Regions from separate parts of the Streptomyces sp. NPDC048623 genome, predicted to be linked through region 1. Evidence: riboswitches for the same ligand, from Rfam matches in the RefSeq annotation. Region 1 holds a riboswitch; the other holds the start of a gene.
The links. Region 1 has a riboswitch for S-adenosylmethionine ahead of AB0C73_RS30320 (aminotransferase class V-fold PLP-dependent enzyme). Riboswitches for the same ligand answer to the same signal wherever they lie in the genome.

Region 1 (15,320 bases):
CCTGACCTCTCGTGACGTCATCCACTCCTTCTGGGTGGTCCCCTTCCTCATGAAGCAGGACGTCATCCCGGGTCACACCAACGCCTTCGAGGTCACCCCGACCCAGGAGGGCACCTTCCTCGGCAAGTGCGCCGAGCTGTGCGGTGTCGACCACTCCCGGATGCTCTTCAACGTCAAGGTGGTCTCCCCGGAGCGCTACCAGGCGCACCTGAAGGAGCTGGCGGAGAAGGGGCAGACCGGCTACATCCCGTCCGGCATCGAGCAGACGGACCCGGCCAGGAATGCGGAGAAGAACCTACTGTGAGCATCCTCAACGAACCCCAGGGTGCCGCGGCGGCTGAGGACTCGTACGAGAACGAGCTGCCGGTACGGCGCAAGCAGCCGGGCAACGTGGTGGTGAAGTGGCTGACCACCACCGACCACAAGACCATCGGCACCTTGTACATGGTCACGTCGTTCGCCTTCTTCTGCGTCGGCGGCATCATCGCGCTCTTCATGCGCGCGGAGCTGGCCCGCCCGGGCACGCAGCTGATGTCGAACGAGCAGTTCAACCAGGCGTTCACCATGCACGGCCTGATCATGCTGCTGATGTTCGCGACGCCGCTCTTCGCCGGCTTCGCGAACTGGATCATGCCGCTGCAGATCGGTGCCCCCGACGTCGCGTTCCCGCGGCTGAACATGTTCGCCTACTGGCTGTTCCTGCTCGGCTCGATCGTCGCGGCGTGTTCCTTCCTGACGCCCCAGGGCGCGCCCGACTTCGGCTGGTTCATGTACGCGCCGCTGTCCGACGCGGTGCACTCGCCGGGCATCGGCGCCGACATGGGCATCATGGGTCTGGCCCTGTCCGGTTTCGGTACGATCCTCGGCTCGGTCAACTTCATCACCACGATCATCTGCATGCGCGCTCCGGGCATGACGATGTTCCGGATGCCGATCTTCACCTGGAACGTGCTGCTGACCGCCGTCCTGGCGATCATCATCTTCCCGGTCCTCGCGGCCGCGCTGTTCGCCCTTGAGGCGGACCGGAAGTTCGGCAGCCACGTCTTCGACGCGGCCAACGGCGGCGCCCTGCTGTGGCAGCACCTCTTCTGGTTCTTCGGCCACCCCGAGGTGTACGTCATCGCCCTGCCGTTCTTCGGCATCATCTCCGAGGTCGTCCCGGTCTTCAGCCGCAAGCCGATGTTCGGTTACATCGGTCTGGTGGCCGCGACCATCGCGATCGCCGGCCTGTCCGTGACCGTGTGGGCCCACCACATGTACGTCACCGGCGGTGTACTGCTCCCGTTCTTCTCCTTCATGACGATGCTGATCGCCGTACCGACCGGTGTGAAGTTCTTCAACTGGATCGGAACGATGTGGAAGGGCTCGTTGTCCTTCGAGACACCGATGCTCTGGGCCACCGGCTTCCTGGTCACCTTCACCTTCGGTGGTCTGACCGGCGTCATCCTGGCCTCGCCGCCGCTGGACTTCCACGTCTCCGACTCGTACTTCGTGGTCGCGCACTTCCACTACGTCATCTTTGGCACCGTGGTGTTCGCGATGTTCTCCGGCTTCCACTTCTGGTGGCCGAAGTTCACCGGCAAGATGCTGGACGAGCGGCTCGGCAAGATCACCTTCTGGACGCTGTTCGTCGGCTTCCACGGCACCTTCCTGGTGCAGCACTGGCTGGGCGTCGAGGGCATGCCGCGTCGTTACGCGGACTACCTGGAGGCCGACGGCTTCACGCTGCTGAACACGATCTCGACGATCTCCTCCTTCCTGCTCGGCCTGTCGCTCCTGCCGTTCTTCTACAACGTCTGGAAGACCGCCAAGTACGGCAAGAAGATCGAGGTCGACGACCCGTGGGGCTACGGCCGTTCGCTCGAGTGGGCGACGTCCTGCCCGCCGCCGCGGCACAACTTCCTCGCGCTGCCGAAGATTCGTTCCGAATCCCCGGCGTTCGACCTGCACCACCCCGAGATCGCGGCGCTCGACCAGCTCGAGAACAAGCCTCACGAGGTGGCGGCCCTCACCGGTGGCAAGGAGGCCGGCAAGTGAAGATCCAGGGCAAGATGTTCATCTGGCTGAGCGTCTTCGTCCTCGCCATGACGATCGTCTACGGCGTGTGGGCGAAGGAGCCGGCCGGTACGGCGGCGCTCTTCATGACGTTCGGCCTGTGCATCATGGTCGGCTACTACCTGAGCTTCACGGCCAGGCGGGTCGACAAGCTGGCGCAGGACGACAAGGAGGGCGAGGTCGCGGACGAGGCCGGCGAGCAGGGCTTCTTCGCCCCGCACAGCTGGGCTCCGCTCTTCCTGGCCACGGGTGGCGCGCTCGCCTTCGCGGGCATCGCCATCGGCTGGTGGCTGCTGTACTTCTCCGCTCCGGTGATCCTGCTCGGCATCTTCAGCTGGGTCTTCGAGTTCTACCGCGGTGAGAACCAGAACCAGTAGCGGCACCCCGTAACACCCCGAGGGGCCCGGTCACTTCGTTCCGACGAAGCGGCCGGGCCCCTCTTTTGGCACGCTCGGCGCGCCGCGCGCGAGGATTGTTCTTAGCGTGAGGTCATGAACGACACGCCGCGCATTCGGACTGTTCTGAGCTGCACCCTTCTGGCCCTCACCGTCACCGCAGGCGCCACGGCGTGTGCGGGCGACGGGGACCATCCGCTGTCGGCGAGGCCCTACGACGCGGCGGACGAGGTCACCTTCAACACGCCCGGCGACGGGAAGAAGGCCGACCCCGAGAAGCCGCTGGAGATCACCGCCGAGGACGGGGACGCACGGATCACCGACGTCACCGCCACCGACGCCGCGGGACACCACCTGGCGGGCGAACTCACCGCCGACGGACGGAAGTGGCGCTCCACGGCCGCGCTGGCGGCCGGCGCCCGCTACACCGTCCAGGTGGCCACCGAGGACGAGGACGGCGCCCCAGGAGCCCGTACGTTCACGTTCGAGACCGCCCCGGCCAAAGCGGCCCTGACCGCCACGTTCGGCCCGGAGGCGGGCAAGTACGGCGTCGGGCAGCCCATCACCGCCGAACTGAGCCTCCCGGTGAAGGACAGGGCGGCCCGCGCGGTCGTCGAACGGGCCCTCAAGGTCCGCTCCACCCCCGCCGTGGAGGGCGCCTGGTACTGGGTGGACGACAAGAAGCTGCACTTCCGCCCGAAGGACTACTGGCCCACCGGCGCGACCGTCACGGTCACCGGCAACCTGGACGGCGTCAAGGTCGGCGACAAGCTCTACGGCGGCGCGTCCAAGCCGCTGACGCTCACCATCGGCGACCGCATCGAGGCCGTCGCGGACGCCGGCGCGCACCAGATGACGGTGCGGCGCAACGGAGAAGTGATCAACACCATTCCGGTGACCACCGGAAAACCGGGCTTCTCCACCCGTAACGGCATCAAAGTGGTGCTCGGCAAGGAGTACTACGTCCGGATGCGGGGCACCAGCATCGGCATCGCGGAGGGCAGCTCCGACTCGTACGACCTGCCCGTCTACTACGCCACCCGGGTCACCTGGAGCGGCGAGTACGTGCACGCCGCCCCCTGGTCGGTGGGCTCCCAGGGCGTCGCCAACGTCAGCCACGGCTGTGTCGGCATGTCGACCGACAACGCGGCCTGGTTCTACGAGACCGTCCGCCCGGGCGACATCGTCCGCGTCGTCAACAGCGAGGGCGAGATGATGGACTCGTTCGGCAACGGCTTCGGCGACTGGAACCTGTCGTGGGAGAAGTGGCGCAAGGGCAGCGCCCTGGTGTCCGAGGGCGGCGACCCGACCGCCACCGAGGACGCCAAGGCCAGGCTGCGGCCCTCTCTCTAGAGGCTCGGTTCGCCTCCGGGCGCCTCGGCGTGCGCCCCCTGAGGGTGCGCCCCAGGGCCTCGGCGAGCGAGCCGAAGCGCGCCGGCGGGTGTCGAAAGGGAGAACGCGCGCAGGTCCCGAGGAACGAGGGACCGAGCACGATCGACCGTCGACGCACGCTAGAGGCGCGCGGAGGCGAGCCGAGCCCTCAAAAGGTCGGCCAAAGATGCCGCGAACTCGACCGGTTCCACCGGGAGGGTGACCGCGGCGTCCGCGCGGCTCCAGGTGGCCAGCCAGGCGTCCTGCGGGCGGCCGATGAGCAGCAGCACCGGGGGGCACCGGAAGATCTCGTCCTTGATCTGCCGGCACACACCCATGCCGCCGGCCGGGACGGCCTCGCCGTCGAGGACGCACAGGTCGATGCCGCCCTCGTCCAGGGCCGTGAGCACGGCCGGCAGCGTCGCGCACTCCACGAACTCGACCGGGGGAACGTCCGCGGCGGGCCGCCGGCCGGCCGCGAGGCGGACCTGTGCGCGGGTGTTCGCGTCGTCGCTGTAGACCAGGACCGTGGCGCTCGACTGCATCGTTCGTCCTCCGTGAAGGTGGCCTGCCGTTGGCGCGGATGCTACTCCGGTCCACACCCCGTCAACACCCGTTCAACACCTGTTCGAAGGGTGCCGCGGAGGCCCCAGGATGGGCCGTTCGGGCAGGACACGCGGCCCGGACACTCCGAACGGCACCCCCCGGAGTGAGGGCGGGATAAGCGACCGACATAATGTCGGTCGTGGCGACAGTAACGACAGTAGATACCGGGCACGCGCACCCGTCGGTCAATCGACCGAACCTCACCAGCGTCGGAACCATCATCTGGCTGAGTTCCGAGCTGATGTTCTTCGCGGCCCTCTTCGCGATGTACTTCACTCTGCGATCCGTGATGGGCGCCGAGTACTGGACGGAAAAGGCCGACGCCTTGAACCTTCCGTTCTCGGCGACGAACACCACGATCCTGGTGCTCTCCTCCCTCACCTGCCAGCTCGGCGTCTTCGCCGCCGAGCGGGGTGACGTGAAGAAGCTCCGGGCGTGGTTCACTCTCACGTTCGTCATGGGCGCGATCTTCATCGGCGGCCAGGTCTTCGAGTACACCGAGCTGGTGAAGGCGGACGGCCTCTCGCTGTCCTCCGACCCCTACGGCTCCGTGTTCTACCTGACGACGGGCTTCCACGGTCTGCACGTGACAGGCGGTCTCATCGCCTTCCTGCTGGTCCTCGGCCGGACGTACGCCGCCAGGAGGTTCACTCACGAGCAGGCAACCGCCGCCATCGTCGTGTCCTACTACTGGCACTTCGTCGATGTCGTCTGGATCGGCCTCTTCGCCACGATCTACCTGATCAAGTAATCGGGCCCCGCCTCCCGGCGGGCACCGACACATCCAGCAAGCATCGACGCAGAAGATCCTGACACCGGGGTAATCCGTGAAAAAGCTCTCCGCACGACGACGCCATCCGCTGGCGGCGGTCGTCGTCCTACTTCTCGCGCTGGCGGCAACTGGGGGGCTGTACGCCGCGTTCGCACCCGCGGGCACGGCGAAGGCCGATGAAACCGCCCAGTCCCTCGCCATCGAGGAGGGCAAGAAGCTCTACGCCGTCGGCTGTGCCAGCTGCCACGGAACCGGCGGTCAGGGCACCTCTGACGGCCCGTCCCTGGTCGGCGTGGGCTCGGCGGCCGTGGACTTCCAGGTCGGCACCGGCCGGATGCCCGCGCAGCAGCCGGGCGCCCAGGTCCCGAAGAAGAAGGTCGTCTACTCGCAGGCTGAGATCGATCAGCTCGCGGCGTACGTCGCCTCCCTCGGTGCCGGCCCGGTCACGCCGAAGGAAGGCCAGTACAGCCCTGAGGGCGCCAACATCGCCAAGGGTGGCGAACTGTTCCGCTCCAACTGCGCGCAGTGCCACAACTTCACCGGCGAGGGTGGCGCGCTGACCTACGGCAAGTACGCCCCGACCCTTGAGGGCGTGGACCCGAAGCACCTCTACGAGGCCATGCAGACCGGTCCGCAGAACATGCCGTCCTTCCCCGACACCACGATGCCGGAGAAGCAGAAGAAGGACATCATCGCCTACGTCCAGGCCGTGAACAGCGACAAGGCCGACAACCCGGGTGGTCTCAAGCTGGGTGGCCTCGGCCCCGTCAGCGAGGGTCTGTTCGCGTGGGTCTTCGGACTGGGCGCACTCATCGCAGTTGCCGTCTGGGTCGCGGCCCACACCGCTAAGGCCAAGAAGTCATGAGTACCCAAGACATTCCTGAAGAGAACCTGCCGATCGAGCAGGACACCGCGCACGGCGCGGTGAAGGTCGCCGAAGACCCGTTCGCCGACCCGGGCCTCCCGCCCCACAAGCCGCGCATCCAGGACATCGACGAGCGGGCCGCCAAGCGGTCCGAGCGCGCGATCGCCTTCATGTTCGCGCTGTCGATGCTGGCCACGATCGGCTTCATCGCCTCGTACGTGATCTTCCCGGTCGACAAGATCGTGTACATCTGGCCGTTCGGCCGGGTGTCCGCGCTCAACTTCGCCCTGGGTCTCACCCTCGGTGCGGCGCTGTTCTTCATCGGCGCGGGCGCGGTCCACTGGGCCCGCACCCTGATGTCCGACGTCGAGGTGGCCGACGAGCGCCACCCGATCGAGGCCACGCCCGAGGTCAAGGCGAAGGTCATGGCGGACTTCGCGGCCGGCGCCGCCGAGTCCGGCTTCGGCCGCCGCAAGCTGATCCGCAACACGCTGTTCGGCGCGCTGGCCCTGGTGCCGCTCTCCGGCATCGTGCTGCTGCGTGACATGGGTCCGCTGCCCGAGAAGAAGCTCCGCTCCACCCTGTGGGCCAAGGGCAAGCTGCTCATCAACATGAACACCAACGAGCCGCTGCGTCCCGAGGACGTCGCCGTCGGTTCGCTGACGTTCGCGAAGCCCGAGGGCCTGGAAGAGCACGACGAGCACTTCCAGACCGAGATCGCCAAGGCCGCCCTGATGATCGTCCGCATCCAGCCGGAGGACATCAAGGACAAGCGCGAGCTCGAGTGGTCGCACGAGGGCATCGTCGCCTACTCGAAGATCTGCACCCACGTCGGCTGCCCGATCTCGCTGTACGAGCAGCAGACGCACCACGTGCTCTGCCCGTGCCACCAGTCCACCTTCGATCTGTCCGACGGCGCCCGCGTCATCTTCGGCCCGGCCGGCCACGCCCTTCCGCAGCTGCGGATCGGCGTGAACGACAAGGGATTCCTGGAAGCGCACGGCGACTTCGAAGAGCCCGTCGGCCCCGCCTTCTGGGAGCGCGGATGAGCACTGTGACCACTGCTAAGAAGAAGGCCCCCGCCGGTGAGCGGGTCGCCGACTGGGCCGACGGCCGCCTGGGGATCTACACGCTGGCCAAGGCCAACATGCGGAAGATCTTCCCGGACCACTGGTCCTTCATGCTGGGCGAGGTCTGCCTCTACAGCTTCCTCATCATCATCCTGACGGGTGTCTACCTGACGCTGTTCTTCCACCCGTCGATGAACGAGGTGGAGTACGTCGGCAGCTACGTCCCGCTCCAGGGACAGCTGATGTCCGAGGCGTTCAACTCGACCCTGCACATCTCGTTCGAGGTGCGCGGTGGTCTGCTCATCCGGCAGATCCACCACTGGGCGGCGCTGATCTTCCTCGCCGGCATGTTCGTGCACATGATGCGCGTGTTCTTCACCGGCGCGTTCCGCAAGCCGCGTGAGATCAACTGGCTGTTCGGCTTCCTGCTGTTCTTCCTGGGCATGTTCACCGGCTTCACCGGTTACTCGCTCCCGGACGACCTGCTCTCCGGCACCGGTGTGCGCTTCATGCAGGGCGCGATCCTGTCGGTGCCGATCGTCGGCACCTACCTGTCGATGTTCCTGTTCGGCGGTGAGTTCCCCGGCGGCGACTTCGTCGCCCGGTTCTACTCGGCGCACGTGCTGCTGCTCCCGGGCATCATGCTCGGCCTGGTGGTCGCGCACCTCATCCTGGTGTTCGTCCACAAGCACACCCACTTCGAGGGCCCGGGCCGTACGAACAAGAACGTCGTCGGCATGCCGCTGCTGCCGGTGTACATGGCGAAGGCCGGAGGCTTCTTCTTCCTGGTCTTCGGCGTCATCGCGGTCATCGCGGCGCTCGCCTCGATCAACCCGATCTGGGCCATCGGCCCGTACCGCCCGGACCAGGTGTCCACCGGCGCCCAGCCCGACTGGTACATGGGCTTCGCCGAGGGTCTGATCCGTGTCATGCCGGGCTGGGAGATCAACCTGTGGGGCCACACGCTGGTCCTGGGTGTCTTCATCCCGCTGGTGATCTTCCCGCTCGTCCTGGCGGCCATCGCGGTCTACCCGTTCATCGAGTCCTGGCTCACCGGTGACAAGCGCGAGCACCACATCGCGCAGCGCCCGCGCAACGCTCCGACGCGCACCGCCTTCGGTGTCGCCTGGATCACCGCGTACATGATCATGCTCGTCGGTGGTGGCAACGACATCTGGGCGACCCACTTCCACCTGTCGATCAACTCGATCACCTGGTTCGTGCGGATCTTCTTCTTCGCCGGCCCGGTCATCGCGTTCGTCGTCACCAAGCGGATCTGCCTCGGCCTCCAGCGCCGGGACAAGGACAAGGTGCTGCACGGGCGTGAGTCCGGCATCATCAAGCGCCTGCCGCACGGTGAGTACGTCGAGGTCCACACCCCGCTCAGCCAGGGCGAGCGCCACAAGCTCACCGCGCACGAGCAGTACGAGCCGGCCGAGCTGCCGCCGGCCGTGGACGAGAACGGTGTGGAGCGCAAGATCGGCCGCATGGAGAAGCTCCGGGTCAAGCTCAACCGGGGTTACTACGGCGGCGACAGCCAGGTGCTCAAGCCCACCGTCGAGGAGTTCAAGGAGATCGAGAGCGGCCACGGCCACCACTGATCACCACTGACCTCCTGACGTAGGTCGCCACGGTGAGAGCCCCGTCCATTCGATGGACGGGGCTCTTTGCCGTCCCCCGGGCTCGATAGGGTGGGGATCACACCGGTCTGGGGATCACACCGATCCCGTACGAAGCCACGAACACCTCAGGAGCTGTCATGAGCGCTGTGAACCCCGCTGGAGGCGACACCGCGGCGGGTCGCTCCTGGCCCGCGGTCCTGAACGCGCTTCTCGGGCGGGAGAACCTCAGCACCGAGGCCACCGCCTGGGCGATGGACACCATCATGAGCGGTGAGGCCACCGACGCCCAGATCGCCGGCTTCGCGGTCGCCCTGCGCGCCAAGGGCGAGACGGTCGAGGAGCTGACCGGCCTGGTCCAGGCGATGTACGCGCACGCCCGGCTGATCGACGTGCCCGGGCCGAGTGTGGACATCGTCGGGACCGGCGGCGACGGCGCCAAGACGGTCAACATCTCCACCATGTCCGCGATCGTGGTGGCCGGCACCGGCGCCCGGGTGGTGAAGCACGGCAACCGGGCGGCCTCCTCCGCCTCCGGGGCCTCCGACGTCCTGGAGAAGCTCGGCGTCAATCTGGAGCTGACCCCTCAGCGGGTGGCCGAGGTCGCCGAGGAGGCCGGAGTCACCTTCTGCTTCGCGGTGAAGTTCCACCCCGCGCTGCGGCACGTGGCCGCCGCCCGCGGCCAGCTGGGCGTGCGCACCGTCTTCAACTTCCTGGGCCCGCTCACCAATCCGGCCCGGGTCAAGGCCCAGGCGACCGGGGTCGCCGACCCCCGGATGGCCCCCATCATGGCCGGAGTGCTCGCCGAGCGCGGTTCCTCCGCCCTGGTCTTCCGCGGCGACGACGGTCTGGACGAGCTCACCACCACGGCCACCTCCACCGTCTGGGTGGTCCGGAACGGCACCGTGCGCGAGGAGCGCTTCGACCCGCGGGACGTCGGCATCGACCTGGTCCCCGTGGAGGCCCTGCGGGGCGCGGACGCCTCGTACAACGCCGACGTGGCCCGGCGGCTGCTCGCCGGTGAGGCCGGTCCGGTACGGGACGCGGTGCTGCTCAACTCGGCGGCGGCCCTCGTCGCCCTGGAGCCGGGCGAGGGCATCCTCGCGGAGCAGCTGCGGGCCGGTATGGACCGGGCCGCCGAGTCCATCGACTCGGGTGCCGCGCGCCGCACCCTGGACCGGTGGGTCGCCGCCAGCAACGCCTGACGGCTCATGAACGGCGCATGGCGACCCCGTCCCGGATGCCGGGACGGGGTTGCGGTGTCGTGATCGTCTGGCATAGGTTCTGAACCAGGTCATGAGTGACAGCTGCAAGGCCCCGGCCGGCTGTCCGGCAACCCTCCGTCCGTGGCGGGGTGCCCCGGGTGAAGACCAGGCCGTACGAGCAGAAGCCTGCGGCAAGCGCGGATCCCTGTGCGCCACCCTGGGGTCCTTGGTCCTCATAGGGAGCGGTGTCTCGTGAGCAAGCGAATGCGTTAGGGCCCTTCTCGGCCCCTTTCCCACTCCACACCCGTACAGCGGGACAGCCCTTCGCGCGCTGTCGCCGCTCGGGCCCTTTCACGCCTTTTCGCGCCCCTTTTCTGCCGGGAGACACCGCTATGTCCGCATGCCCGAACACCGCCGTCGTCGCCGCCACCCTCACCGCCGCCGCCCCTGCCCAGGAGCCCGCGGAGCCCTGCTGCGCCGCCCCGCTGCCGGTCCTCGGCCGCGACGTCACCGTCCCGCTCGTCACCGGCGGCGAGGTCACCTACGCGGCCCTCGACTACGCCGCCAGCGCCCCGGCCCTCCAGCGCGTCTGGGACGACGTGGCCGCCTACGCCCCGTACTACGGCAGCGTGCACCGCGGCGCCGGCTACCTCTCCCAGCTCTCCACCGACCTCTTCGAGAACAGCCGCGCCACCGTCGCCGAGTTCCTCGACTGCCGCCCCGGCGACCAGGTGGTCTTCACCCGCTCCACCACCGACTCGCTCAACCTGCTCGCCCAGGTGATCCCCGACGGCTGCGAGGTCTTCGTCTTCGAGACCGAGCACCACGCCTCGCTGCTGCCCTGGAGGGACGCCCGGGTCACCTGCCTCGACGCGCCGCGCACGCCGCGGCAGGCCGTCGAGACCCTGGAGCGGGCGCTCGCCGACCGGGAGCCTTCCCCTAGCTCTTCGAGCTGGGGAGGCCCCATCGGCCCCGCGCTGGTCTGTGTGACCGGTGCCTCCAATGTCACCGGCGAGCTGTGGCCGGTGCGCGAACTCGCCGCCGCCGCCCATGCGCACGGCGCGCGGATCGTCCTGGACGCCGCCCAGCTCGCGCCCCACCACCCCGTCTCCGTACGGGACCTGGACGTCGACTGGGTCGCGTTCTCCGGGCACAAGCTGTACGCGCCGTTCGGCTCCGGCGTCCTCGCCGGCCGCGCCGACTGGCTCCAGGACGCCGAGCCCTACCTGGCGGGCGGCGGCGCCTCCCGCTCGGTGGCCCGCCGGGCCGACGGGGGTGTGGACGTGGAGTGGCACACCACCGCGGCCCGGCACGAGGCCGGTTCGCCGAACGTCATCGGCGTCTACTCGATCGCCTCCGCCTGCAAGGCGCTCACCGAGGCCGGCTTCGAGTCCCTCGTCGCCCGCGAGAAGCAGCTGATCGCCACCGTCCGCGCGGGCCTCGCCGAGGTCCCCGAGGTCCGCGTGCTCTCCCTCTTCGGCGACGACTCCGAGCGCGTCGGCGTCATCTCCTTCGTCGTCGAGGGCTGGAACAGCTCCCACTTCGCCGCCGCGCTCTCCGCCGAGTACGGCATCGGCGTCCGCGACGGTCTCTTCTGCGCCCACCCGCTGGTCCGCACCCTGCTCGGCGGCGACCCGCAGGTGGCGGGCGAGTGCGGCGCCCCCGAGGCGAACCCGGGGGAGCGGTCCCTCAACGCCATCCGGGTGAGCTTCGGCGCCGGCACCCCCGACGAGCACATCGAGCGCTTCATCGGCGCGGTCAAGGAGCTGGTGCGCGACGGCGCCCGGTGGAACTACCGCACCGAGGACGGGCGCTGCGTCCCCGTCCGCGGCTGACCGTTCACTCGAACGGGTGCGGCCGGCCTCCCGCGGGGGAGGGCCGGCCGCACCGCCGTGCACGCGTGCTTACGACTCCAGGCCGATGGCGAAGGCCGCGTCCAGGTCGTGCTGCGAGTAGGCGCGGAAGGCGACGTGGGTGTCCGTGGCCTCGACGCCCGGGATCTTGGAGATCTGGCCGGGGATGATGTCGGCCAGGTCGTCGTGGCGTCCCACCCGGACCATCGCGATCAGGTCGTAGGTGCCGGTGACGGAGAAGACCTCGCTGACGGAGTCGATCGCGGCGATCGCCTCGGCGATCTCGGGGATGCGGTCCACGCTGGTCTTGATGAGCACGATCGCGGTGATCACGGCTGGCTTTCTCCCTCGATGGCCGCGGCTGGTGGCTTCACTGTATCCCCACCCCTGTACCGGGCCCACGCGTAGACGAACCCCAGCGCGAAGCCGATCACATGCGCCAGATACGCCACTCCCGGCCCCGCCCCCGCCGAGCGCGCCGCCAGCCACTGGAGCACGAACCAGAAGATCAGCACGATCCAGGCCGGGAAGCGCAGCGGCAGGAAGAAGAGGAACGGGAACAGGCTCGTCACCCGCGCCCGCGGAAAGAGATACAGGAACGCCCCGAGCACCCCCGAGATCGCCCCCGACGCCCCGACCAGCGTCTGCGCGCTGTCGGCGTGCGCCGCCGCGTAACCCGTCAGCGCCAGACAGCCCACGCCCAGATAGAACAGACCGAACGCGGCCGGACCCATCCGCTCCTCGGCCATCGCGCCGAACACGTACAGGAACAGCATGTTCCCGAGCAGATGCAGCCAGCTTCCGTGCACGAACAGCGCGGTCAGCGGGGTGAGCAGGGCGCGCGGATCGGCCCGCACCAGATCGGCCGGGATCACGCCCCAGCGCTGGAAGTACGCGCTCTGCGCCGCGAGCAGGGTGTCACCGGTGCCGTACCCCGGATTGAGCCCCGACACCGGACTCACGGCGAACAGCAGCACGCAGCAGGCGATGATGCCGTACGTCACCGTCGGCCCGTTCCGCGCGCCGCGCCAGGCGCCGAGGGCCGCGCCCCGCCAGTCGATCATGGACAGATCATGGCGTACCGGGGCCCACCTGGACAGAGTGCCTCGCCGTGACACGGGGTACCCGCGAGGCCGTAGGGTGAGAGCCTGCCTTATGAGCGACATTCCCGCTGTTCGACGGCGCACCGCGGGCCCGTGACACCTCGCACAAAGCCTCACACTGAGCCTCGTACGGAAAGAGGACGGCAACGATGACGACGGTTCCCCTGCCGACCGCCGAGACCCGCTGGCGCTGCACACTCTGCGGCAATCTGACCCGCTTCGACGTGACCCGCTCGTCCAAGGTCGTCGAGTACGTCCATCTGGACCTCGCCGGAGAGCCCAAGGTCGAGGAGCGCGAGGTGGTCAGTGAGACCATCGAGTCGGTCCGCTGCCGCTGGTGCAACGCGGTGGACCAGATCGAACTGGTGGACAGGCCGGGCGCCGCTTCCTGAGGAGCGGCCCGGGAGGGCGAGACGAGGGAGTGGGTGACGGACCGTGGAGCAGCCCGCGCACGGTGATCGGCCGGCGGGCTCGGCGGACAGTGCCGCCGAGGCGCTCGACCGGCCGCTGCCCGAGCCCGTACGCCGCAGGGTCGTCGCGCTCGTCGCGGACGCCTTCGGCGGGCTGACCGTCGCCGAACTGCCCGCCCCGCTGCGCCAGTACGCCCGCTTCACCGCCTCCCGGCGCGCCAAGTTCGCCGGGAACGCGATGGCCGCCGCCCTGGAGAGCGACCCGCTGTTCCGGCAGCGGATCGGCGAGCGCTTCAAGGAGGCTCAGCCCGAGCTGGCCGGGGCCGTCGAGTCCGGCGCCCCGCCCGGCGCCGCCGACCCGGTCGACGTGGCCGCGGCCGCCTATGTGCTGCGCCCGGCCGGCTGGGGCAAGCTGGTCGCCGCCGCCGGCGAGGAGGCCGAGCGCGCCGACGCCGAGCGGGCCGACGAGGCCGGCCGGCGCGAGCTCGAACGGCTGCGCGAGGAGGTCGCGGGCGCCAGGGAGCGCGCCAAGACCGAGACCGAGCAGCTGCGCCGCGACCTGGAGAGCGCCCGCAAGGACGCCGAATCGCTTCACCGGAAGCTGCGCAGCGCCCAGAGCGACGTCAAGCGCGGCGAGGCCGCGCTGCGCCGGCTGCAGGCGGAGATGGACACCGCGCGCACCGAGGCCGCCGCCCAGGTGTCGGCCGCCGAGAGCGAGAGCCGGCGGCTCAAGGCCCGGCTCGGCGAGGTCGAGGCCGCCCTGGAGGCGAGCCGCCGGGCCGCCCGCGAGGGACGCTCGGTGGAGGACATGCGGCTGCGGCTGCTCCTGGACACCGTGCTCGACGCCGCCCAGGGGCTGCGCCGTGAACTCGCCCTGCCGCCGGTGTCGATGCACCCGGCGGACACCGTGGACGCGGTGGAGCCGGGACGGATGTCGCCGAAGGACATCGCGGCCCGCGCGCTGTCCGAGACCGACCCGGCGCTCCTGGACCAGCTGCTCGAACTGCCGCAGGCACACCTGGTGGTGGACGGCTACAACGTCACCAAGACCGGCTATCCGACGATGCCGCTGGAGAAGCAGCGGCTGCGGCTGCTCGGCGGTCTGTCCGCGCTCGCGGCCCGTTCGGGTGCCGAGGTCACCTGTGTCTTCGACGGGGCCGAGCTGGCGGCGCCCGTCCTGCTCGCCCCGCCGCGCGGCGTGCGGGTGCTGTTCTCCAAGCCGGGTGTCACGGCGGACGAGTTGATCCGTCAGCTGGTGCGGGCGGAGCCGCCCGGCCGTCCCGTGGTCGTGGTGTCCACCGACCGCGAGGTGGCCGACGGCGTCGCCAAGTCCGGTGCACGGCCGGTCGCGTCCGCCTTGTTGCTGAAGCGGCTTTCGCGCCTGACGTGACGTCTCGTCACGGTCATCCTGAACGTCCCGCATATCCCTTTTGTGGTCCACGCAGGGTCAAGTGGCCATTGCTGCCCGTGTGGTGTCGGGAAACAACTTGTGGGACGGGCGAGATTTTGGCCGCTGGGATTTGAACTGATCACAAGAAGGTCACTAGGGTCAGGGCTCGAACCTTCGCGCGGTTGATCACTCATCCGGGGTGTCAGCGTGGGTACCGCCTGCCTCTGAACGGCCGGGCGGCTCGAGGAAGAAGGAGATCGCCCCCGTGGCGTCCCACCGTCGTCCCAAGCAGCCGAGCCGCACCCGTGTGACCGTGCTCACCGCGACCGCCGCAGCCGCCGTCGCCCTCTCCGCCCAGGCCGGAGCCCAGGCGGCCCCGAAGCCCAAGATCGACGACGTCAAGTCGAAGGTCCACGCGCTCCAGGAAGAGGCCGAGGTCGCCACCGAGCAGGCCAACCTCGCCGACGAGCGCCGCGGGACGCTGCAGAAGGAGATCAGCGCTCTCCAGGACAAGGTCGCCCGCGGCCAGCAGGAGCTCAACACCCTGCGCGGGCAGATCGGTTCGGTCGCCGCCGCGCAGTACCGCTCCGGCGGCATCGACCCGGC
Region 2 (15,320 bases), on a different contig from region 1:
ACGCGGCTGATGTTCTACAACGAGGACCTCTTCGAGGAGGCGGGCGTCGACAAGGCCCCGACCACCTGGGCCGAGCTCGCCGCGGCCGCGAAGAAGCTGGACAAGAAGGGCGTCACGTACCCCTTCGCGCTGCCGCTCGGGCCCGAGGAGGCCCAGGCCGAGACCATGATGTGGCTGCTCAGCGGCGGCGGTGGCTACATCGACGGCGCCGGCCACTACGACCTGGACTCCGAGGCCAACCTCGACACCTTCGAGTGGCTGCGTGACAACCTCGTCGCCAAGGGCCTCACCGGCCCCACCGCCCCCGGCGAGCTCAACCGCAAGGAGGCCTTCGCGGCCTTCGCGCGCGGCGAGGTCGGCATGCTCAACGGGCACCCCTCGCTCATGCAGGAGGCCGCCAAGAAGGGCGTCAAGGTCGGCAAGGTGCCGCTGCCCGGCGTCGACGGCAAGGCCAGGGCCACCATGGGCGTCGCCGACTGGATCATGGGCTTCAGGCAGAACGGGCACCGCAAGGAGATCGGCGCCTTCCTGGACTTCGTCTTCGACGACAAGAACGTCCTGAAGTTCGCGGGCGACAACGACCTGCTGCCCGCCACCGTCACCGCCTCCGCGGCCATGCAGGCCGACCCGGAGTCGGCCGAGCTGCGCGAGTTCCTGGAGGCGCTGCCCGAGTCCCAGCTGCCGCCGGTCGGCAAGACGTCCTGGGCGCAGGTCAGCAGCAACGTGAAGAAGGACATCGGCAAGGCGGTGGAACCCGGCGCCAAGTCCTCGGACGTACTGGCGCGCCTGGCCCGGCAGGCGGCGGCGGCCGAGTCCTCCGAATAGACCGCACCGCATAAATTGGTCTGTATGACCAGCGAAACAGGGGAGCCGTCCGCGGTGCCGGAGGCGGCGGGTGCGGGTGCGGGTGCCGGTGCGGCCGCGGCCGCGCTCAGCGAACGCGAGCGGGCCGTCCTCGCCGTGGAACGGCGCTCCTGGCCCGGCCCCGGCGCCAAGGAGCGGGCCGTACGCGAACAGCTCGGCCTGTCCGCCACCCGCTACTACCAGCTGCTCAACGCCCTGCTCGACGACCCGCGGGCCCTGGCCCACGACCCGGTCACGGTCAACCGCCTCCGCCGGGTCCGCGACGAACGGCGCACCCGCCGCTGACGGCCCCGCGGGGCGGTTCGCTGTCCGTACGCCGACCTGCGCGCTGCCTGCACGCCGCCCGCGCCGCCGGGCGGGTCGGCAGCCGGGTCGGCGTGCCGCTGTGCGTACGCCGACTACGCGGCCGCCTGCCCGGCTTTGCGTACGCGGACCCGCGCGCTGCCTGCACGCCGCCCGCGCCGCCCGCTCGGCCGCCTGCTTGGCCGCCCGCTCGGCTGTGTGCCCGCTCGCCCGGCCTGCTGCCCGTGCCGCTCACGGGACGGGCGCCCGCCCAGCCTGCTGCCCGTGCCGCTGACGGGACGGCCCGGCATCGGTAGGGTCGTACGCATGGTCAGCAGCCTTCCGCACCCGACCACAGCCGCCGGCCGCGACGGACTCGCCGCGCTTCTCGCGCGGCCCGAGAAGGCCGTCGTGGCCCTGGACTTCGACGGGACGCTCGCCGAGATCGTCCCCGACCCCGAGCAGGCCCGCGCCCACCCCGGCGCCGTGCCCGCCCTCGCCGCCCTCGCCCCGCATCTGGCGGCCGTCGTCGTGGTCACCGGCCGGCCCGCCGGAGTGGCCGTACGGTACGGGGGCTTCGCCGGCGTCCCGGGCCTTGAGCACCTGGTCGTCCTCGGGCATTACGGCGCCGAGCGCTGGGACGCCGTCTCCGGCACCGTCCAGGCCTCCGCCCCACACCCGGGCGTCGCCTCGGTCCGTGCCGAGCTGCCCGGCTTCCTCGACCGGATCGGCGCCTGGCCCGGCGTCTGGATCGAGGAGAAGGGCCGCGCGGTCGCCGTCCACACCCGCCGGGCCGAGGACCCGCAGGGCGCCTTCGAGGCCCTGAAGGGCCCCCTCGGCGACCTCGCCACCCACCACGGCCTGGTCCTGGAACCGGGCCGCCTGGTCCTGGAGCTGCGCCCGCCGGGCATGGACAAGGGCGTGGCCCTCGCCGACTACCTGCGCGAGACCGGCGCCGGAGCCGTCCTGTACGCGGGTGACGACCTGGGCGACCTCGCGGCCTACGCGGCCGTCGAGAAACTGCGCTCCGACGGCACCCCCGGCCTCCTCGTCTGCTCCGCCGCCGAATCCTCCGCGGTCCCCGACCTCGCCGCCCGCGCCGACCTCACGGTGGCGGGCCCGGCGGCGGTGGTGGACCTGCTTGCGGCGCTCGCGGAGGCGATGAAGGGACGCTGACGGGATGACGAAGGGCCCCGGACCGCACTGCGGTCCGGGGCCCTTCATCCTGTCGGCCTACGCGGCCTTACGGGTTCACCACGCTGATCGTCAGGTCGTCGCCCGCGTCACCGGTGATCGTGACCTTCGTGCCGTGGCCCGCGACCTTCACGCTGGCCTGGGGGGCCGTCGCGTCGTAGTAGGCGTTCGGGTCGGTGTCCTCGAAGACCGGCAGGCCGGGGACGGACGGGGCGCAGGCCGCCTTCGTCACGACCGACTGCTGCTTGCCCTTGCCGGCCAGGACCTCCTTGTGGAGGCAGGTCGCGTCCGTCGGCTCCAGGCCGAAGGTGGCGTCGAAGGGCTGACGGCGGTTGCTGGGCGCGGTGCCGTCGTCCCAGCGGAACGGCGTCGGACGGGCGTCGACCACCATCGCCGAGCCGCCGCCCGGGTGGGTGCTGACGTTGTTGTCGTCGAAGGAGCGGTCCACGTACCAGACCAGCATGCCGTTCTGGAACGTGAAGAACTCGACCCAGTCGGGGGCGGTGATGCCCTTGCTGAACTGGTACGGGCCCTCGGCGAGGAGCGCGTCGGCGCCGACGTACTCGCGGTTCTCCACCAGGTAGTAGCGCGGCGCGGTGGCCGTCTCGGTGCCGGTGGAGATCTTCCAGCGGTCCTGCGCGGTCCAGCCGTTGGTGCCCTGCTCGACGTCGTCGGTCGCGAGCGTGGTGCCGCCGGAGCCGAAGGTGATGTCGTCGAGGAACGCGCCGGCGAAGTGCACGCCGCCGTCCGTCTGGTAGCGGAAGCGGAACAGCGAGGGCAGGCCCGCGGAGTCGTACGAGAAGCGCAGCGTCGTCCACTTGCCGGCGGAGGAGCCGGAGACCCCGGCGCCCGCGCGCTGCCAGTTCGCGCCGCCGTCGAGGGAGTACTCGGCGAAGAGGTAGTCGTAGTCCGCCTCGATCTCGTACCAGGCGCTCGCCTTGACCGTGACCCGCGAGCTGGCGGGGACGGAGCGGGTGAGGGACTGGTTGAGTCCGTCGGCCGAGCCGGTCCACCAGGCGTGCGAGCCGGAGGCCGGCGTCGTGTAGGTGGTGCTGCTCGCCTTGTCGGGGAGCGCGATGCGGACGGCCTGCGCCTTGCCGGCGACCTGGAGGGCGGCGGGGCTCAGGGTGTACGAGCCGGTGGCGCCGAGCGGCGCGTCGGCGTAGTCCAGCCAGCCGAGGAACAGCTTCTCCTCGGCGCCCATGAGACCCGGGTGGGTGCCGATGCCCTCGTTGGCGGCGGCGCCGTGGCCGAGCCAGGAGCCGGAGCTCATCAGGGTCCAGAAGGCGGTGGAGTTCTCGCCGCCGTTGGTGTCGTAGAAGTCCGGCAGGCCGAGGTCGTGGCCGAACTCGTGGCAGAAGACGCCGAGTCCGCCGTTCTCGGGCTCGGTGGTGTAGTCGCCGAGCCAGTACTTCGACTGGCCGATGCGGGCGCCGCCCGCCTTGTTCTGGGTGCCGGAGACGTCGGGGCCGGTGAGGCCGTAGTCGTCGCCGTTGACGTACCAGCGGTGCGACCAGATGGCGTCCTCGCCCTGCGCGCCGCCGCCCGCGTCCTCGCCCATGCCGGCGTGCACGGCCTGGAAGTGGTCGATGTAGCCGTCGGCCTCGTCGAAGTTGCCGTCGTGGTCCCAGTCGTTGCGGTCCCAGACGTCGAACTGCGCGAGGTACGCGTCGATCTCGGCGGGCGTCTTGCCGGCCGCGAGCTGCGCGTTCCACCAGGCGTCGCCGGAGTCCTGGATGAAGGCCCAGGAGCCGCCGGTGTCCTCGACCGAGTTGTCGCCGTAGTAGGAGGCGTTGTTGGGGACCTTGACCCAGTCCTCGACGGTGTTGGCGACGGAGTAGCGGCCGCTCGACAGCTTCTCGTAGAACGTCTTCATCGACTCGCCGGAGCCGTTGAAGTGGTTCTCGTAGTAGGCCTTGGAGAAGTCCGCGGTCCAGGCGTTGGAGTTGTCGGTGCTGCGGTCCGGCTGCGGAATCTGGTTGTGCAGCGGGCCGGGGGCCGTGCCGAGCTTGCCGGAGCTCAGGTCGCCGAACTCGGAGAGGATCGTGAAGATCTTCTCCTGCCGGGTCGCCGTCGTGGTCTCGGTCTCGGCGAACTTGCCGGGCGCGACCTCGACGACGCCGCGGGCGTTCGCCTTCGCCTTGCCCTTGGCGACCAGGTCGATCGCCTGCTTGCGCAGCTCGCTGCGCTGCTTGCTGAGCGGCCCGGGCCGGTCGTCCGACCGCGGCGCGGTGGTGGCGCTCTGGCTGCCGTCCGGGGCTTCCTGCGCCACGGCGGGGGTGAGTCCCGCGGCGAGGAGTGCGGTGAGCGCCGACCCGAGGGTCATGCCCACAACCATCTTTTTCTTCAAGGCTGCGCGATCCCTTCGCTCGCATGCGGGGTGCCGCATGGTTCGCGTGGTTCCGTAGGAGACTTACGGATCGCCTGGGGGAACGATCGGCGCGAGTCTGGCACGGAAGGACGCGCAGGAGGAGGGGGGAGATCCCGAGGAATTCCCTCTCCGTACATAGGGGTGGGGTAGGGGAGGGGCAGGGTCCGGTTGGGCCGGGCCGGTTCGGGCCGGGCGTCAGCCCGTCCGGCCGGGGGCGGGACTCCCGGCCGCCGGGGCCGGGTCCGCCAACGGCGTGTCCTTCCAGCCGTGTTCCAGCAGGGCGAACAGCTCGCGGAGCGCCCGGGCCGGGTCGTCGCCCGTCCGGCGGGCCAGGTCCGGGGCCTCCAGGGCGAAGCGGGCGAGGCCGGTGACGGCGAGGTCGTCCGCGGCCAGGCCGGTGGCCTCGGCGAGCGCGGCGGCCAGCGCCTGTTCGTGGCGTGACCACATGCGCCGGGCGTAGTCCCGCAGCGCCGGCGTCGACTCGACCAGGACGTGGGTCGGGTCGTCGGTCCGTACGGCGGTACGGGTGTCCACCAGGTGGTCGCGCAGGGCGTGCAGGACCGACCGGCCGGGGGCCCGGTCGCGTACCGCCGCGACCAGCGCGCTCTCCAGGTCCTCGTCCAGGTCGAAGACGAGGGCCTCCTTGCCGGGGAAGTGCTTGAAGAGCGTGCTCAGCGAGACGTCGGCGGCCTCCGCCACCTCGCGGACGCCGACGGCGTCGTAGCCGCGCTCGGTGAACAGCCGGACGGCGGCGTCGGTCAGTGCCTGCCGCGTCTGGGCCTTCTTGCGCTCGCGGCGCCCGGTGGTCTCAGCCATGGCGGCATCGTACCCCTGCCTGGCGGATCCGATAGTCAAGGCGATCAGCTCCAAAATCGAATCGGTTGTACTTTTGGAGCGGCTGTGATTCCGTGAAGAGGGCGACGGCATCTCGCCGACGCCCCTTCCCGCCCATCCGTCGAACGGAGCGTGCTTCCCCATGTCCCTCACCACCCGTCCTCGTCCGCGCGTCGCGATCGTCGGCGCGGGCCCCGGCGGTCTCGTCTGCGCCCGCGTCCTCCAGCGGCACGGCGTGCCGGTCACCGTCTTCGAACGGGACGGCGGCCCCGACTCCCGTGCGCAGGGCGGCACCCTCGACATCCACGAGGAGACCGGCCAGGCGGCCCTGCGCGCCGCCGGACTCCTCGACGGCTTCCTCGCGCTGGCCCGGCCCGAGGGCCAGGAGTGGCGCCTGTACGACCGGCACGCCACGCTCGTACGGCACGACCGGGCCCCGGAGGGCGACCTGAGCAGGCCCGAGATCGACCGCGGACGGCTGCGCGCCCTGCTGCTCGACTCCCTCGCTCCGGGCACGGTCCGCTGGGGCCGGGCGGCGCGGTCCGTCACGCCGCTGCCCGACGGCACCGCGCGGCTGCACCACGAGGACGGCACCGCCGAGGAGTTCGACCTGGTGGTCGGCGCCGACGGAGCCTGGTCACGGGTGCGGCCCGCGCTCTCCGGCGCCCGGCCGGCGTACTCCGGCGTGACGATGGTCGAGGTCCGCTTCGAGGACGTCGACCGCCGCCACCCCGGCATCGCCCGCCTGGTCGGCGACGGCACCATGTCGGCCAAGGCCGGCCGCGACAGCCTGGTGCTGCAGCGCAACAGCGACGGACACGTCCGCGGCTACGTCGTCTTCCGCGGGCCCGAGGACTGGCACGCCGGCCTCGACCTCGCCGACACCGGCTCCGTACGCACCCGGCTCCTCGCCCGCTACGAGGGCTGGGACGAGAGCCTGCTCGCCCTCCTGCGCGACAACGACGGCGACTTCGTGAACCGCCCCGTGCACGTCCTGCCCCTCCCGCACACCTGGCCGCGCGTCCCCGGCGTCACCCTGCTCGGCGACGCCGCCCACGTGATGCCGCCCGTCGGCACCGGCGCCAACCTCGCCCTGCTCGACGGCGCCGACCTCGCCCGCGCCGTACTCGACCACCCCACCGTCGAAGCGGCCCTCGACGCCTACGAGAACGTCATGCTCCCCCGCGCCCACACCCACGCCCAGACCGCCGCCCACATGCTCGCCGACCTCATCCCCGACCCCGACACCGACGCCCCCCTCTTCCCGGACGCGGTCTGGCCGACGGACGCCGCGCGGCCTGAGTCTGCGCGCCGGTGACCCCGCCCGGGGCGTGATCACCGGGCGGTGGCGGTCAAGCGGCGGGCGCCCCGACCAGCCTCGGCGAGCGCCGCCCCGTACACTCCTCCCACCTTCGAGATCCTGCCGGGGGGCCGGATCTCCTCCGTACTCGTCCCAGGGGGGGACCTCATGCGCCTGCGCGCGCTCTTCCGTGCCGGCCTCGCGACCACCGCGGCCGTCGGCAGCCTGGCCACCGCCGCGGTCGTCGCGCCGACCGCCCAGGCCGCCACCGGCAATCTGCAGATCACCAAGGTGGTCGTCAACGGAGGGCAGGACATCGTTCTCGGTACGGCGGTGAAGAGCGTGACGGTCACCGCCACCATCAGCGAGGACTCCGGGCTGAAGGCGGTCTGGATGCACCTGGAGCAGCGGAGTGGCGACAACCTGCGCTTCGACGTCCACGGTCTCGCCACCTGCTCCGGCACGGGCACGGTGAAGACCTGCTCCCGCACCTTCACCTTCGACCCGCGCTCCGACGTGATCTACAACTCGCTCGCGGGGCGGAACGGCTGGTGGGCCTACGTCCAGGTGGAGGCCCAGGACGGGGACTACGCGAGCGGCGACTTCCCGTCCGTCGGCCTGCGTCGGCAGACGGCCCTGACGATGGACGCGGGCCCCGAGCCGGTGCGCAAGGGCACCACCCTCACCGCCTCCGGCAGGCTCACCGCGGCCAACTGGGACACCAACACCTGGACCGCTCTCTCCGGACAGTCCGTCCAGCTCCAGTACTGCACGTATCCGTGCACCGGGTACACCACGGTGAGGACCGTGACGACGAACTCGACCGGCTACCTGAAGGCCTCGCTCACGGCGTCCGCCGACGGCTACTGGCGCTGGTACTACCCGGCCACCACCTGGGCGCAGCCCCGCATCTCGAACGCCGACTTCGTCGACGTCCGCTAGGACTGCTCCCGCAGGGCCTCCAGTTGGTTCAGGAACCAGCGTTGGGGTGGGAGGGCGGTGGCCGCGGTGGCGAGGCGCTTTGTGCGGTCGGTGCGTTCGGTCGGGGGCATCGACAGGGCGTCGTGGAGGGCCTCGGCGGTTTCTGTGATGTCGAAGGGGTTCACCGTCAGGGCGTCCCCGCGGAGTTCCTCGTGGGCGCCGGCCTCGCGGGAGAGGACGAGCGCGCAGCCGGCCTCGGAGACCACCGGGATCTCCTTGGCGACCAGGTTCATGCCGTCGCGGACCGGGTTGACCAGGGCCACGTCGGCGAGGCGGTACGCGGCGAGGGAGCGGGTGAAGTCGTCCTCGACGGAGACCAGGACCGGCTGCCAGTCGGGGGTGCCGAACTCGGCGTTGATCTCCTCGGTGAGGGCGACGACGGAGGCCGTGTACGCGCGGTAGGACTCCAGGTCCTGGCGCGAGGGGTAGGCGGAGGCCAGGTGGACGACCCGGCCGCGCCACTCGGGGTGGGTGGTGAGCAGTTCGCGGTAGGCGAGGAGGCCGCGCAGGATGTTCTTCGACAGCTCGGTGCGGTCGACCCGGACGATGGTCTTCCGGTCTCCGACCTCGGCACGGAGTGAGGCCAGGCGGGCGTCCACCTCGGGGCGGTGGGCCAGGGCGAGCAGGTCGTCGCCGTCCACGCCCAGCGGGTACGCACGCACCCGGGTGCGCCGTCTGCTCCGGCCCGGGCCGTCCCACCGGCCGTGCTCCACTCCGCGCCAGGGGTCCCCGCTGGGCCACACGCCCTCCGCGTACCCCTGGGGGCTGTCGATGCGGGCGCCCTGGATGAACGCGGACGCCCATCCCCAGGTGTGGAAACCCAGCTCGTCCGCGCCGAGCATCCCCCACAGCAGCTCCTGGAGGATGTCCTCCGGCAGCATGCGCAGGTAGGCCGGCGCCGCCCACGGCGTGTGCGTGAAGTGCCCGATCCGCAGGTCCGGGCGCAGCTCGCGGAGCATCCCGGGGACCAGCGCCAGGTGGTAGTCCTGCACGAGCACCGCCGCGCCCTCGTCGGCGGCGTCCGCGAGCGCCTCGGCGAAGGCGCGGTTGTAGGCGCGGTACGACTCCCAGCGGCGGCGGAAGGCCGCGTCGAAGACCGGCTCGCGCGGCACGTCGTACAGATGGTGGTGCAGGAACCACAGCACCGAGTTCGCGATGCCGTTGTACGCGTCCGCGTACACCTCCGGCGCGATGTCCAGCATCCGGACACCCGGCTCGGCGACCCCGCGCCGCACCGCCTCCCGGTCACCCTCCCCGAGCGCCGCGCACACCCACACGCTGTCCTCGGACGACACCGCGCTCAGGCCCGAGACCAGGCCGCCGCCGCCCCGCCGGGCGTTCAGCGATCCGTCGTCCCGCACGGTGTACGAGACCGGGCCGCGGTTGGATGCGACGAGCACAGAAGCCATACGGCGAACCTAGCCCGTCCCGTAAACGCTCAAACGTACGTATTTGAGACCGTGACGCCGAGGTTTCAGGCCACGCGTCGGCGCTCCGCGTACTCCGCGATCTCCGTCATCGGCGGCCGCTCCTCCGTGTCCACCTCGTACGTACGCGGGGTGAAGCCCGGCTCCCCGTCCTCGCCCCGCTCGAACTGCGTCAGCCGCGGCCGTACGAGATGCCCGCGCGACAGGCGCAGCTGCGCCGTCCGGTAGATCGCCGCCGCCATCCGGCCCAGCGCCCGCCCGTCCTGGTGCCGGTGCTTCCTGACCCCCACGTCCACCTGCGCGAGCGCGTCCAGGCCCACCGTGTGCAGCGCGTCGACGAGCAGGCCCAGCTCCACTCCGTAACCGACCGGGAACGGCAGCCGTTCGAGCAGCGAGCGCCGCGCCGCGTACTCGCCGCCCAGCGGCTGCACGAAACCCGCCAGCTGCGGCCAGTGCAGATTGAGCAGCGGCCGCGCCACCAGCTCCGTCACCCGGCCCCCCTGACCAGGGGCATCGCCCAGCGGGCGGTCGTACATCGCCTTCACGAACTGCACCTCGGGGTCCGTCAGGAGCGGGCCCACGATGCCGGTCACGAAGTCCGCCGAGAAGTCCTTCAGGTCCGCGTCCACGAAGCAGACGATGTCCCCCTCGGTCACCATCAGTGACCGCCACAGCACCTCGCCCTTGCCGGGCACCGCCGGTATCCGCGGCAGGATCGCGTCCCGCGCCACCACCCGCGCGCCGGCCGCCGCGGCCACCTCCGCCGTACGGTCCGTGGAACCCGAGTCGACGACGACGAGCTCGTCCACCAGCGGCACCGCGTCCGTCATCAGCTCGCGGCGGATCACGGAGACGATCGCGCCGACCGTCGCCTCCTCGTTCAGTGCCGGCAGCACGACGCTGACGGTCGTCCCCCGCTTGGCCGCGAGGACCCGCTCCAGCGGACGGTCGGCCACCGACCAGGACCGCCGGGCCAGCCAGCGCTCCACTTCTTCCAGCAACGTGATCTCCATCTCGCGGATCGGACGACCGGTTCCACCCTCGAAGGCTTCGGTTACAGTCTTGAACAACGCGGATGTCCGATGCATGTCGGGGTGCCGCCCGCGTTTCACAACCGAATACCGCTCATCCAGAGGGGCAGAGGGATACGGCCCGTTGAAGCCCCGGCAACCCTCCAGTCGGTCACTACTCGTCCTCCAGCGAGGTCCCCCGACTAGGGAAGGTGCCAAATCCGTCTCATGGCGACGTTCGCCATGAGGAAGATGAGGAGAAAGGGCCTCGCCTCCATGGCTGTTCAGACCGTCGTATCCGCGACCACCTCCGTCGACCTCGGTCCCGCGTCCGCGCTCTCCTGTCGCGAATGCGGTGAGACCTTCCCGCTCGGCCCGATCTTCGCCTGCGAGCTCTGTTTCGGCCCGCTCGAAGTCGCCTACGACCTGCCCACCGGCGACCCCGAGGCGCTGCGCAAGCGCATCGAGGCCGGTCCCGCGAACATCTGGCGCTACGCCCCGCTGCTGCCCGTCCCCGCCGACGTCGCCGACAAGCCCAACCTGAACCCCGGCTGGACCAAGCTCGTCCAGGCCGACAACCTGGCCCGCGAGCTCGGCGTCGAGCCCGGCAAGCTCTTCGTCAAGGACGACTCCGGCAACCCGACCCACTCCTTCAAGGACCGGGTCGTCGCCCAGGCCATCGAGGCCGCCCGCGCCTTCGGCTTCACCACCCTCTCCTGCTCCTCCACCGGCAACCTGGCCGGCGCCGTCGGCGCCGCCGCCGCCCGCGCCGGCTTCCGCTCCTGCGTGTTCATCCCGCACGACCTGGAGCAGGGCAAGGTCGTCATGGCCGCCGTCTACGGCGGCGACCTCGTCGCCATCGAGGGCAACTACGACGACGTCAACCGCTTCTGCTCGGAGCTCATCGGCGACCCGCTCGGCGAGGGCTGGGGCTTCGTCAACGTCAACCTGCGCCCGTACTACGGCGAGGGCTCCAAGACCCTCGCGTACGAGATCTGCGAGCAGCTCGGCTGGCGGCTGCCCGACCAGCTGGTCATCCCGATCGCCTCCGGCTCCCAGTTCACGAAGATCGACAAGGGTCTGCAGGAGCTCATCAAGCTCGGCCTGGTCGAGGACAAGCCGTACAAGCTCTTCGGCGCCCAGGCCGAGGGCTGCTCCCCGGTCTCCGTCGCCTACAAGGCCGGCCACGACGTCGTACGGCCCCAGAAGCCCAACACCATCGCCAAGTCGCTGGCCATCGGCAACCCGGCCGACGGCCCGTACGTCCTCGACATCGCCCGCCGGACGGGCGGCGCGGTCGAGGACGTGAACGACGAGCAGGTCGTCGAGGCCATCAGGCTGCTCGCGCAGACCGAGGGCATCTTCGCCGAGACCGCGGGCGGCGTGACCGTCGGCGTCACGAAGAAGTTGGTCGAGGCGGGGCTCATCGACCCCACGCTGACGACGGTGGTCCTCAACACCGGCGACGGCCTCAAGACCCTGGACGCCGTGGCCGAAGGCTCGCAGGCGACCGCCACCATCCGCCCGAGCCTGGACGCGTTCCGCGACGCGGGCCTGGCCCACTGAGACCCGCCCGAACGCTGAGAGGTTACGAAGACATGGCCGTGAACGTCCGCATCCCCACCATCCTCCGCACCTACACCGGCGGCCGGGCCGAGGTCCCCGCCGAGGGCGGCACCCTCGCCGAGGTCATCGCCGACCTGGAGAAGAACCACACCGGCATCGCCGCCCGCGTCCTCGACGACCAGGGCAAGCTGCGCCGCTTCGTCAACGTGTACGTCAACGACGACGACGTGCGCTTCGAGCAGGGCCTGGAGACGGCCACGCCGGACGGCGCCGGCGTCTCGATCATCCCGGCCGTCGCCGGCGGCTGCTGAGCCGAGACGGGACTTACCGGCGGTACCCGTCGGGATTACCGATCAGTACTGAATTGCCCCTTCCGCGGGAAGAAGCGGAAGGGGCAATTCTGCAGGGTTGAGCGCGGTAGAGTTGGGGAAGTCCCCTCCGCTGCTGTTGCCAGGTGCATATGAGAATGCGCCCCGACCCGACAAGAAGCAGCCAAAGTGCCCGCGCCATCTGCCCCATGTGCGCCTTTTGCCGGGCCCGACTTGCCCCGTAATTCGGCCAGTTCTCCCTGATTCCCCATTCCGTCGTGCCCAGAATTCTCGTCCGATTGACCTGTTGCAGAGGGCAGTTGGGCAGATACATTCAGCCGCGGTCGACGCGTTCCGGCGCAGGGTCTGACCCGGGTCCGCGAAGTGCGGATCCGCGCAAGGGCCAGTAATAGGGGAGTTAGGCATGGCTCAGGGCACCGTCAAGTGGTTCAACGCGGAGAAGGGCTACGGCTTCATCGCGGTCGACGGTGGTGCGGATGTTTTCGTCCACTACAGCGCGATCCAGATGGACGGCTACCGCACCCTCGAAGAAGGTCAGCGGGTCGAGTTCGAGATCTCGCAGGGCCAGAAGGGCCCGCAGGCGGACATGGTCAAGCTCGCCACCGCCTGAGCGCGGCGCGATCGGCCACCGACGCACTTCCGTCGAGGGGCCCGCATCCTGACCGGGATGCGGGCCCCTCGCGCGTTCCTGCGGGCGGGCGCCCCTCGGGTGCCCGTGCGCGTCCACAGGACGGGCGGATCCTCCGTAGTCGCTTGCACTCACATAGGCCGAGTGCTAATCATTGGCGTTAGCACTCTCACGCTGAGAGTGCTACGAGGATCGGGCAGACGAGGTCGCCGGCCGCGTGGGGCAAGGAACCACGAGGACGCGCCGACCGTCCGTCGCGGGCGTCGGCGCGGTCCTGGAGCGTTATCCACCCCATGTCCGGGAGGACCACTTCACATGGCCAAGATCATCGCGTTCGACGAGGAGGCCCGGCGCGGTCTCGAGCGCGGCATGAACCAGCTCGCTGACGCCGTCAAGGTCACCCTCGGCCCCAAGGGCCGCAACGTCGTCCTCGAGAAGAAGTGGGGCGCCCCCACGATCACCAACGATGGTGTCTCCATCGCCAAGGAGATCGAGCTCGAGGACCCGTACGAGAAGATCGGCGCCGAGCTGGTCAAGGAAGTCGCCAAGAAGACGGACGACGTCGCCGGCGACGGTACGACCACCGCCACCGTTCTGGCCCAGGCCCTGGTCCGCGAGGGCCTGCGCAACGTCGCCGCCGGCGCCAACCCGATGGCCCTCAAGCGCGGCATCGAGAAGGCCGTCGAGGCCGTCTCCGGTGCGCTGCTCGACCAGGCCAAGGAGGTCGAGACCAAGGAGCAGATCGCCTCCACCGCCTCCATCTCCGCCGCCGACACCCAGATCGGCGAGCTCATCGCCGAGGCCATGGACAAGGTCGGCAAGGAAGGCGTCATCACGGTCGAGGAGTCCCAGACCTTCGGTCTGGAGCTGGAGCTCACCGAGGGCATGCGCTTCGACAAGGGCTACATCTCGGCGTACTTCGCGACCGACATGGAGCGCATGGAGGCCGCGCTCGAGGACCCGTACATCCTCATCGTCAACTCCAAGATCTCCTCCGTGAAGGACCTGCTCCCGCTCCTGGAGAAGGTCATGCAGTCCGGCAAGCCGCTGCTGATCATCGCCGAGGACGTCGAGGGCGAGGCCCTGTCGACCCTGGTCGTCAACAAGATCCGCGGCACCTTCAAGTCCGTCGCCGTCAAGGCCCCGGGCTTCGGCGACCGCCGCAAGGCCATGCTGAACGACATCGCCATCCTCACCGGCGGCACGGTCATCTCCGAGGAGGTCGGCCTCAAGCTGGAGAACGCCGGTCTCGACCTCCTGGGCCGCGCCCGCAAGGTCGTCATCACCAAGGACGAGACCACCATCGTCGACGGTGCCGGCGAGAGCGAGCAGGTCGCGGGCCGCGTGAACCAGATCCGCGCCGAGATCGAGAACTCCGACTCGGACTACGACCGCGAGAAGCTCCAGGAGCGCCTGGCGAAGCTCGCCGGTGGCGTCGCCGTCATCAAGGCCGGTGCCGCGACCGAGGTCGAGCTCAAGGAGCGCAAGCACCGCATCGAGGACGCCGTCCGCAACGCGAAGGCCGCCGTCGAGGAGGGCATCGTCGCCGGTGGTGGCGTGGCGCTGCTGCAGGCCGGTTCCGTCTTCGAGAAGCTGGAGCTGGACGGCGACGAGGCCACCGGTGCCGAGATCGTCCGCAAGGCGCTGGCCGCCCCGCTGACCCAGATCTCCGTGAACGCCGGCCTCGAGGGTGGCGTCGTGGTGGAGAAGGTCCGCAACCTGCCCGTCGGCCACGGCCTGAACGCCGCCTCCGGCGAGTACGTCGACATGATCGCCGAGGGCATCATCGACCCGGCCAAGGTGACGCGCTCCGCGCTGCAGAACGCCGCCTCCATCGCGGCCCTGTTCCTCACCACCGAGGCCGTCATCGCCGACAAGCCGGAGAAGGCCGCCGCGCCGGCCGGTGGCGGCATGCCGGGCGGTGACATGGACTTCTGAGTCTGATCCTCTCGATGCGCCGGATTCCGTCCGGTGCACGGGGTCGACCCAGTTTCCTGCCGAGGGCGGCACTCCCAGCCGGGGGTGCCGCCCTCGGGCGTTCGGGGTGATGCTGGTGAGGGGAGACCCTCACGGCGGGAGTACGCCATGATCACGCTGCTGACGACACCGGCGGACCGCGAGCTGGTCATCACCCGTACCTTCGACGCGCCGCCGGCCCGGGTCTGGGAGGCGTGGACGCGGCCCGAGCACGTACGGGAGTGGTACGGGATCGCCGCCCTGACCATGTCCGTCTGCGACATCGACCTGCGGCCGGGCGGCACGTGGCGCTGGGGCCAGCGGGGCCCCGACGGCCAGGAGATCGTCTTCTCCGGCACGTACGAGGAGATCGTCCCGGGCGAGCGCCTCGTCTACACGGAGCTCTTCGAGCAGATGCCGGGCGCCGACCCGGTCCATGTGACGCTGACCTTCGACGCGACACCGGACGGCGGTACGGCCCTGACCAGCACGTCGCTCTGGCCGACGACGGAGATACGGGACCAGGCGCTGGCGGCGGGGATGGAGACGGGGGTGCGGGAGCAGTACGACCGGCTGGC

Region 2: it holds a riboswitch for S-adenosylmethionine, as region 1 does, so the genes downstream of both, thrC (threonine synthase) here and AB0C73_RS30320 (aminotransferase class V-fold PLP-dependent enzyme) in region 1, are expected to answer to the same signal.

What each region holds. Positions count from the first base shown of each region.
Region 1 is NZ_JBEZHV010000027.1:23,319-38,638, reverse strand. It holds gene coxB (cytochrome c oxidase subunit II) at 1-304, shown strand, start outside; gene ctaD (cytochrome c oxidase subunit I) at 301-2,037, shown strand; gene AB0C73_RS30360 (cytochrome c oxidase subunit 4) at 2,034-2,432, shown strand; gene AB0C73_RS30355 (Ig-like domain-containing protein) at 2,547-3,803, shown strand; gene AB0C73_RS30350 (hypothetical protein) at 3,962-4,366, opposite strand; gene AB0C73_RS30345 (heme-copper oxidase subunit III) at 4,558-5,178, shown strand; gene AB0C73_RS30340 (c-type cytochrome) at 5,255-6,064, shown strand; gene AB0C73_RS30335 (Rieske 2Fe-2S domain-containing protein) at 6,061-7,113, shown strand; gene AB0C73_RS30330 (cytochrome bc complex cytochrome b subunit) at 7,110-8,735, shown strand; gene trpD (anthranilate phosphoribosyltransferase) at 8,894-9,958, shown strand; SAM riboswitch class IV at 10,046-10,162, shown strand; gene AB0C73_RS30320 (aminotransferase class V-fold PLP-dependent enzyme) at 10,351-11,793, shown strand; gene AB0C73_RS30315 (Lrp/AsnC ligand binding domain-containing protein) at 11,863-12,144, opposite strand; gene AB0C73_RS30310 (rhomboid family intramembrane serine protease) at 12,141-12,875, opposite strand; gene AB0C73_RS30305 (hypothetical protein) at 13,064-13,306, shown strand; gene AB0C73_RS30300 (NYN domain-containing protein) at 13,350-14,714, shown strand; gene AB0C73_RS30295 (NlpC/P60 family protein) at 14,980-15,320, shown strand, end outside.
Region 2 is NZ_JBEZHV010000001.1:127,782-143,101, forward strand. It holds gene AB0C73_RS00650 (extracellular solute-binding protein) at 1-825, shown strand, start outside; gene AB0C73_RS00655 (DUF3263 domain-containing protein) at 850-1,149, shown strand; gene otsB (trehalose-phosphatase) at 1,474-2,322, shown strand; gene AB0C73_RS00665 (immune inhibitor A domain-containing protein) at 2,390-4,666, opposite strand; gene AB0C73_RS00670 (helix-turn-helix domain-containing protein) at 4,907-5,527, opposite strand; gene AB0C73_RS00675 (NAD(P)/FAD-dependent oxidoreductase) at 5,688-6,863, shown strand; gene AB0C73_RS00680 (calcium-binding protein) at 7,014-7,787, shown strand; gene AB0C73_RS00685 (trehalose-6-phosphate synthase) at 7,784-9,235, opposite strand; gene AB0C73_RS00690 (glucosyl-3-phosphoglycerate synthase) at 9,301-10,254, opposite strand; SAM riboswitch class I at 10,376-10,522, shown strand; gene thrC (threonine synthase) at 10,516-11,829, shown strand; gene AB0C73_RS00700 (MoaD/ThiS family protein) at 11,862-12,140, shown strand; gene AB0C73_RS00705 (cold-shock protein) at 12,562-12,768, shown strand; gene groL (chaperonin GroEL) at 13,102-14,724, shown strand; gene AB0C73_RS00715 (SRPBCC family protein) at 14,872-15,320, shown strand, end outside.